2 regions of the Nonomuraea sp. KM90 genome follow, and region 2 is predicted to be linked to the other one. Evidence: riboswitches for the same ligand, from Rfam matches in the RefSeq annotation. Region 2 holds a riboswitch; the other holds the start of a gene.
The links. Region 2 has a riboswitch for glycine ahead of gcvP (aminomethyl-transferring glycine dehydrogenase). Riboswitches for the same ligand answer to the same signal wherever they lie in the genome.
Positions count from the first base shown of each region.

Region 1: it holds a riboswitch for glycine, as region 2 does, so the genes downstream of both, gcvT (glycine cleavage system aminomethyltransferase GcvT) here and gcvP (aminomethyl-transferring glycine dehydrogenase) in region 2, are expected to answer to the same signal.

Region 1 covers NZ_JBQQCB010000003.1:204,073-208,479, reverse strand. Annotated here, with positions in the region: gene ACTWPW_RS05440 (aldehyde dehydrogenase family protein) at 1-918, shown strand, start outside; gene ACTWPW_RS05435 (3-oxoacyl-ACP reductase) at 958-1,722, shown strand; gene ACTWPW_RS05430 (gamma-glutamyl-gamma-aminobutyrate hydrolase family protein) at 1,737-2,441, shown strand; glycine riboswitch at 2,504-2,601, shown strand; glycine riboswitch at 2,602-2,697, shown strand; gene gcvT (glycine cleavage system aminomethyltransferase GcvT) at 2,732-3,817, shown strand; gene gcvH (glycine cleavage system protein GcvH) at 3,814-4,206, shown strand; gene ACTWPW_RS05415 (L-serine ammonia-lyase) at 4,265-4,407, shown strand, end outside.
Region 2 covers NZ_JBQQCB010000157.1:16,396-20,802, forward strand. Annotated here, with positions in the region: gene ACTWPW_RS56645 (bifunctional nuclease family protein) at 1-337, shown strand, start outside; gene ACTWPW_RS56650 (MerR family transcriptional regulator) at 485-1,105, shown strand; glycine riboswitch at 1,183-1,282, shown strand; gene gcvP (aminomethyl-transferring glycine dehydrogenase) at 1,462-4,293, shown strand; partial or broken gene ACTWPW_RS56660 (tetratricopeptide repeat protein) at 4,407-4,407, shown strand, end outside.

The DNA of each region.
Region 1 (4,407 bases), on a different contig from region 2:
GCGGCCGGCAACACGGTGATCGTCAAGCCGGCCGAGTGGACGCCGCTGACCGCGCTGAGGCTGGCCGAGCTGGCCCTGGCGGCGGGCCTCCCCGAGGGGGTGCTCCAGGTCCTGCCTGGGGCAGGGGAGGTCGCGGGGGCCCGCCTGGTCGAGCATCGCGACGTGGCCAAGATCGTGTTCACCGGCTCGACCGAGGTGGGCAAGGAGATCGCCGCCAAGGCGGCGCGCCAGGTCAAGCGGATCACGCTGGAGCTGGGCGGCAAGTCGGCGAACATCGTCTTCGCCGACGCCGACCTGGAGAAGGCGGCCGGCACCGCGCCCTACGCCGTCTTCGACAACGCGGGACAGGACTGCTGCGCCAGGTCCCGCCTGCTCGTCCAGTCCTCCGTGTACGACGAGTTCATGGCCCTGCTCGCACCCGCCGTACAGGGCGTCAAGGTCGGCGACCCCCTCGACGAGTCCACCGAGATGGGGCCCCTGATCAGCGCCGAACACCTCGACCGCGTGCGCGGCTTCGTCGAGGGCGCCCCCTACCTCCAGGGGTCCTGCCCCCAGGGCAGGGGCTACTGGTTCCCACCGACCGTGCTGACCCCCGACGTCACCGACCGGGCGTTCACCGAGGAGATCTTCGGGCCGGTCGTGTCGGTGGCGCGGTTCGAGGACGAGGCGGAGGCCGTACGCATCGCCAACGACACGCCCTACGGCCTGAGCGGCTCCATCTGGACCCGTGACGTCGGCCGGGCGCTGCGCGTGGCCAGGGCCGTCGAGTCGGGGGCCCTGTCGGTGAACTCGCACTCCTCCGTCCGCTACTGGACCCCGTTCGGCGGCTTCAAGCAGTCCGGCCTCGGCCGGGAACTCGGCCCGGACGCCCTGGCGGCGTTCACCGAGACAAAGAACGTCTTCATTTCATCGGAGTGAACAATTAGCGGAGTGAACGACCGATGGACAGGGAGTGACATGCAGCGGTTGCAGGATCGGGTGGCGGTCGTGACCGGCGCGGGCAGCGGGATCGGGCTGGCCACGGCCCGCAGGTTCGCCGACGAGGGCGCCAAGGTGGTCTGCGTGGACATCGACGAGGAGGCGGGCGGCAAGGCGGCGAGCGAAGTCGTCGGCCTGTTCGTCAAGGCCGACGTGACCAGCGAGGACGACGTCGTACGGATGTTCGCCACGGCGTACGAGACCTACGGCAGCGTGGACATCGCCTTCAACAACGCCGGCATCTCGCCCCCCGAGGACGACTCCATCCTGGAGACCGGCATCGAGGCCTGGCGCCGCGTCCAGGAGGTGAACCTGACCAGCGTCTACCTGTGCTGCAAGCACGCCATCCCGTACATGCGCCGCCAGGGCAAGGGCTCGATCATCAACACCGCGTCGTTCGTGGCCGTCATGGGCTCGGCGACCTCGCAGATCTCCTACACCGCCTCCAAGGGCGGGGTGCTGGCGATGTCGCGGGAGCTGGGCGTGCAGTTCGCCAGGGAGGGCATCCGGGTGAACGCCCTGTGCCCGGGGCCGGTGAACACGCCGCTGCTGCAGGAGCTGTTCGCGAAGGACCCGGAGCGGGCGCAGCGGCGGCTGGTGCACATCCCGGTGGGCCGCTTCGCCGAGGCGTCGGAGATCGCGGCGGCGGTGGCGTTCCTGGCCAGCGACGACGCCTCGTTCATCACGGGCAGCGAGTTCCTGGTGGACGGGGGCATCTCCGGCGCCTACGTCACACCGCTCTAGGAGGTCCCGTCGCCGTGCGGCGTCCCATCATCGGCATCACGTGCTACGTCGAGCCCGCCTCGTTCACGGTGTGGCAGGACACGACCGCCGCGCTGCTGCCGTACATGTACGTGGAGCAGGTCGTCCGCGCCGGCGGGCAGCCCGTCCTGCTGCCTCCGGCCGGCGATCCCGCCGGGGTCGTACCCGGCCTGGACGGGCTCATCCTGGCCGGTGGCGGCGACATCGACCCGGCCAGGTACGGCCAGGACGCGCAAGAGCGCACCGGCTACGTCCGGAAATTTCGTGACGAGGCCGAGTTCTCGCTGCTCGCGACGGCGCTCGACGCCGGCCTGCCCTACCTCGGCGTCTGCCGCGGCCTCCAGGTCCTCAACGTCGCCCTCGGCGGCACCCTCCTCCAGCACCTGCCCGACGCGGTCGGCCACACCGACCACTGCCCGGGCCCCGGCCGGTTCGGGCACCTGCCGGTGACCCCGGCCCCCGGCACCCGCCTGGCCAAGGCGCTGGGCGAGGGCCCCGTGACGGTCCCGCACTACCACCACCAGGCCGTCGACCGCCTCGCCCCCGGCCTCACGGTCACCGCCACCGCCGCGGACGGCACGATCGAGGCCGTGGAGCTGGACTCGGGACGGTTCGCGGGACGGTTCACGGTGGCCGTGCAGTGGCACCCGGAGGCCGCCGAGGACCACGCGCTCTTCGAGGCTCTCGTGGCGGCCTGCTGAACGACCCCACCCAGAACGCGACAACAGCCCCGTAACCCCACTAGGCTGGCGGACATCACCGGTGAAACCGTGCGGGAGAGCACCCTGACAGCCGGTCAGGGTCCCTGAAGGAGCAAGCCCTCCCCGCAAACCTCTCAAGGCAAAGGACCGCACGGGCAAGGTGACCTCTGGAAAGCAGGCCCGCGGGCCTCGCCGAAGGTGAAAGTCCGGCAAAGCTCGGGCGAAGCTCTCAGGCATCGATGACAGAGGGGGAGGATGCTGGCATCCAATCCTGTCCTGAGGTGCGACAAATGTCCCGACCGACACCGCTACGAGACGTTCACGAGAGCCTCGGCGCCACGCTCACCGACTTCGCCGGGTGGCTCATGCCGCTCCGGTACGGCAGCGAGTCCGCGGAGCACAAGGCCGTTCGCGAGGCGGCCGGGCTGTTCGACCTCTCGCACATGGGCGAGATCTTCCTGACCGGGCCGCAGGCGGGGCAGGCGCTGGACTACGCGCTGGTCGGCCACCTGTCGGCGCTGGCTCCCGGCCGGGCCAGGTACACCATGATCGTGAACGAGCGCGGCGGGGTGCTCGACGACCTCATCGTCTACCGGCTCGGGGACGAGGAGTTCATGGTCGTGGCCAACGCCTCGAACTATGAAAAAGTCGGTAATGAGCTGAAAAATCGTACAAAGACGTACGACGTGGTGGTCGAGGATCGCTCGGACCAGTACGCGCTGATCGCCGTCCAGGGACCCCGCTCCCAGGAGATCCTCGCCACGCTCACCGACGCCGACCTCGGCGGGCTCAAGTACTACGCGGGCCTGCCGGGCCTGGTGGACGGCCGGCAGGCGCTCATCGCCCGTACCGGCTACACCGGCGAGGACGGATTCGAGCTGTTCGTGGCCAACCAGGACGCGGTCCCGCTGTGGCACGCCCTCATGGCGGCCGGCGAGCCGCACGGGCTGCGGCCGGCGGGCCTGTCCAGCCGCGACACGCTCAGGCTCGAGGCCGGCATGCCGCTGTACGGGAACGAACTGGGCGAGCAGCTCACTCCGTTCGACGCGGGGCTGGGCAGGGTGGTGAAATTCGACAAGCCGGGCGACTTCGTCGGCAGGTCGGCGCTCGAGGCGGTCAAGGACGACGCGCCCCGACGCCGGCTCGTCGGCCTCGTCGCGCGGGGCCGCCGGGTGCCGCGCCATGGCTACCCGGTAACCGAGAACGGCGTCGTCGTCGGCGAGGTCACCAGTGGTGCGCCTTCCCAGACTCTGGGAAAGCCCATCGCGATGGCTTATGTGGACACCGGCGCCGGATCAGGCCTGGCCGTGGACATCCGGGGCAGCCATGAACCTATGGACCTGGTTGAGCTGCCCTTTTACAGGAGGAACAAGTGAGCAACATCCCTGACGACCTGAGCTACACCAAGGAGCACGAGTGGGTGGCCGGCCTCGACGACGGCCTCACCGTGACCGTCGGCATCACGGCCTTCGCCGCCGAATCCCTTGGTGACGTCGTCTTCGTGCAGCTCCCCGAGGTCGGTGCGAGCGTCGAGCAGGGCGACTCCGTCGGCGAGGTGGAGTCCACCAAGTCGGTGAACGAGATCTACAGCCCGGTCGGGGGCGAGATCGTCGAGGTCAACCAGTCCATCGTGGACGACCCGAGCCTGGCCAACAGCGACCCGTACGGCGAGGGCTGGATGTTCCGGGTGCGCATGGAAGGCGACCCCGAGGACCTGCTCTCCGCCCAGGAGTACACGGCGCTGACCTCGGGCACCGAGTCCTGACCCATTCGCCGGGGCCCGCTAGTTCCGGGCCCCGGCCCTTCAGGAAGGGCGCACATCAATGGCGATCAGCGTCTTCGACCTCTTCAAGATAGGCATCGGCCCGTCGAGCTCCCACACGGGCGGCCCGATGGCGGCGGCCCACAAGTTCGCCCGCGGGCTCCACCAGGACGGCCTGCTCGACCAGGTGGCGCGCGTGGAGGC
Region 2 (4,407 bases):
GGCCCAGGCTGAGGAGCCGCCGCCGCGGCCGCTCACCCATGACCTTTTCCGTGACGTGCTGAGCGCCCTGGGTGTCGGCCTGCGGGCGGTCAACATCGTCGCGCTGCGCGACGGCATCTTCTTCGCCGATCTGGTCTTCTCCAACGGTGTGGAGGTGAGCGCCCGGCCGTCCGACTCGATCGCGCTCGCCCTGCGCACCGGGGCCCGGATCTTCGCCAGCGAGGAGGTCGTCCAGGAGGCCGGAGTGATCATCCCGGACGACCAGGAGGACGAGGTGGAGAAGTTCAGGGAGTTCCTTGACACGATCACTCCCGAAGACTTCGGCAGGGCGGGGTAGGTATTTCAGTGCATTTACGCTTCACGACGCGCCGAGCCGGATCGTTGACTGAGCATGGTCACGGTCCTACGGTGCAAGTGAAACCCGTGGTCGCCCTTTACGAACCCCCAGATCAGGCCACGGGATGAGAGAAAGCCGGAGGTCCGCGTGGCGGTCAGCAGCGGCGAGGGAAAGACGGCCGGCCAGGAAGATCCGGTGCGGCGCGAGAGCGCGCGGCAGCGTGCCGGGGAGCAGGGTCTGCTCTTCGACGAGCAGCCGTCGGCGTTGCCGGGCGACATCGGATACCGCGGGCCGACGGCCTGCGCCGCGGCCGGCATCACCTACAGGCAGCTCGACTACTGGGCGCGCACGGGCCTGGTGGAGCCGACGATAAGAGCCGCGCAGGGCTCCGGCTCCCAGAGGCTCTACAGCTTCCGCGACATCCTCGTACTCAAAGTCGTCAAGCGGCTCCTGGACACCGGGGTGTCGCTGCAGCAGATCCGCACGGCCGTGCAGCATCTGCGTGACCGCGGGGTCGCCGACCTCGCGCAGATCACGCTCATGAGCGACGGCGTCAGCGTCTACGAGTGCACCTCGGCCGACGAGGTGATCGACCTGCTCCAGGGCGGCCAGGGCGTGTTCGGCATCGCGCTCGGGCGAGTCTGGCGAGAGGTCGAGGGCTCCCTCGCGGAGCTGCCGGGGGAACGCGCGGCGGTCGAGGACAACGTCCCGGCCGACCATCCCGCTGACGAGCTGGCTCGCAGGCGCCGCGCGCGCCGCACCGGCTGAACACTTCGAAGACCGTCGGGGCAGGCCGGTGAACGGCAAACGGGGCTTAGCGTAGTAATCTGGGACAGCAAGGCTGACGACCCCGTGCGGGAGAGTCCTCGGGCCCCCTGGGCCCCGGGGCGCCGAAGGAGCAACCCTCCCCGGAATCTCTCAGGCATCCTGTACCGCTCGGGTGAGGCAACTCTGGAAAGCAGGTGCGCCCGCCAGGCGCGTCTCACCGACGGTGCAAGCCCCCGCAGGGGTGAAGCTCTCAGGTCGCGGCACCGCGCAGGTCGTGGATCGCGCTGACAGAGGGGGAGATCCGGCACTCGTCCGCGCCCTGGCGCCGGTCTCCATAGCCTCGGGAGGCACACCCCATGACCGATCTGTCCGCTCCGCCGTTCTCGTCAAGGCACATCGGCCCATCGGAGTCCGAGCAGCAGCGCATGCTCGAGGCCGTCGGCTTCGAGTCCGTGGCGGACCTGGTGGCGGTGGCCGTCCCGGAGGCCATCAGGGCCAAGGACCGGCTCAAGCTGCCCGCCGCGATCGGCGAGGCCGAGGCCATCGCCGAGCTGCGCGCTCTGGCCGGGCGCAACCGGGTGCTCACCTCCATGATCGGCCTGGGCTACTACGACACCGTCACGCCCGCGGTCATCCGCCGCAACCTGCTGGAGAACCCGGGCTGGTACACCGCCTACACGCCGTACCAGCCGGAGATCTCGCAGGGGCGCCTGGAGGCGCTGCTGAACTTCCAGACGGTCGTCTCCGACCTCACCGGCCTGCCCGTCTCCGGCGCGTCGCTGCTGGACGAGGCCACGGCCGCGGCCGAGGCCATGACGCTGGCGCGCCGGGCCGGCAAGTCCAGGAGCGACGTGTTCGTGGTGGACGCCGACGCGCTGCCCCAGACCAAGTCCGTGCTCGCCACCCGGGCCGAGCCGCTCGGCATCACGCTGGTGGAGCACTCCCTGGAGGGCGAGTTGCCCGAGTGCTTCGGCGTGCTCGTCCAGTACCCGGGCGCGTCGGGCCTGCTGCGCGACTTCCGTGCCCTGGCCGCCGCCGCGCACGAGGCGGGCGCCCTCGTCGTGGCCGCCGCCGACCTGCTGGCCCTGACGCTGGTCACCGCCCCCGGCGAGCTGGGCGCCGACATCGCGATCGGCTCCTCGCAGCGGTTCGGGGTGCCGTTCGGGTTCGGCGGGCCGCACGCCGCGTACATGTCCGTACGCGAGGGCCTGCAGCGCCAGCTCCCGGGCCGGCTCGTGGGCGTGTCCGTCGACGCCGACGGCGACCCCGCCTACCGCCTGGCCCTGCAGACCCGCGAGCAGCACATCCGCCGCGAGAAGGCCACCAGCAACATCTGCACCGCGCAGGTGCTGCTCGCCGTCATCGCCGGCATGTACGCCGTCTACCACGGCCCCGAGGGACTGCGCGGCATCGCCCACCGGGTGCACCGCCATGCCACCGCCCTGGCCGAGGGGCTGCGCGGCGCCGGCGTGGAGGTCGTGCACGGCGAGTTCTTCGACACCGTGCTCGCCCGCGTGCCCGGCCGGGCCGGCTCCGTCGTGGCCGCCGCCGCCGAGCGGGGCGTCAACCTCTGGCAGGTGGACGCCGACCACGTCTCCGTCGCCTGCGACGAGCAGACCGGCGTCACCGAGGTGGCCAAGGTGCTGGCGGCCTTCGGAGCGGAAGGCACGGAGCCCGACCCCGAGGCCGCCGCCGACGCGCTGCCCTCCTCGCTGCTGCGCGAGACCCCGTACCTGACCCACCCGGTCTTCCACGCCCACCGCTCCGAGACCGCGATGCTGCGTTACCTGCGCAGGCTGCAGGACAAGGACATCGCGCTCGACCGTTCGATGATCCCGCTCGGCTCCTGCACGATGAAGCTGAACGCGACCACCGAGATGGAGCCCATCACCTGGCCCGAGTTCGCCGCCGTCCACCCGTACGCGCCGGCCGACCAGACCGAGGGCTACCGCGAGCTGATCGGCACGCTGGAGGGCTGGCTGGCCGAGGTGACCGGCTACGACGCCGTCTCCATCCAGCCGAACGCCGGCTCGCAGGGCGAGTTCGCCGGGCTGCTGGCCATCCGCGCCTACCACCGCGCCAACGGCCAGGGCGAGCGGGACGTCTGCCTCATCCCGTCCTCCGCCCACGGCACGAACGCCGCCAGCGCCGTCATGGCCGGCATGCGCGTCGTGGTCGTGGCCTGCGACACCGACGGCAACGTGGACCTGGCCGACCTCGACGCCAAGATCGACAAGCACCGTGACGCGCTGGCCGCGATCATGGTGACGTACCCGTCCACGCACGGCGTGTACGAGGAGACGATCACCGAGGTGTGCGCCAAGGTGCACGAGGCCGGTGGCCAGGTGTACGTGGACGGCGCCAACCTCAACGCCCTGGTCGGCCTGGCCAAGCCCGGCGAGTTCGGGGCCGACGTCTCCCACCTCAACCTGCACAAGACCTTCTGCATCCCGCACGGCGGCGGCGGCCCGGGTGTCGGCCCCGTCGCGGTGCGCGGCCACCTGGCCTCCTACCTGCCCGGCCACCCCCTGCACAACGGCACGCCGGTCGGCCCCGTCTCGGCCGCCCCGTACGGGTCGGCGGGGATCCTGCCGATCTCGTGGGCGTACATCAGGATGATGGGCTCCGAGGGCCTCACGGCCGCGACCGAGCAGGCCATCCTGTCGGCGAACTACCTGGCCCGGCGGCTGGCCCCGCACTACCCCGTGCTGTACACCGGCCGCGGCGGCCTGGTCGCCCACGAGTGCATCGTCGACCTGCGCCAGATCACCAAGGAGACCGGCGTCACCGTCGACGACGTGGCCAAGCGCCTCATCGACTACGGCTTCCACGCGCCGACGATGTCGTTCCCCGTGGCCGGGACGCTCATGATCGAGCCGACCGAGAGCGAGGACCTCGGCGAGCTCGACCGGTTCGTGGACGCGATGGTCGCCATCCGCGGGGAAATCGCGAAGGTGGCCTCCGGCGACTACGACAAGACCGACAACCCGCTGCGGAACGCGCCGCACACGGCGGAGTCGGTCAGCGCGGACGAGTGGCCGCACCCGTACGCGCGCAGCGAGGCGGCCTACCCGCTGCCCTCCCTGCGCGACGGCAAGTACTGGGTGCCGGTGCGCCGTATCGACCAGGCCTACGGCGACCGCAACCTCGTGTGCTCCTGCCCTCCCCTGGAGGCGTACGAGGACTGAGGCGTGCGGGGGCGGGCGCCGTCAGGCGTCCGCCAGTCCTTCGGTGTCAAGTGAGCAGACATGATCGCCAGAAGTGGTTAGGCTCGGTCCGACCGTCGCCACAAGGAGCTCTCT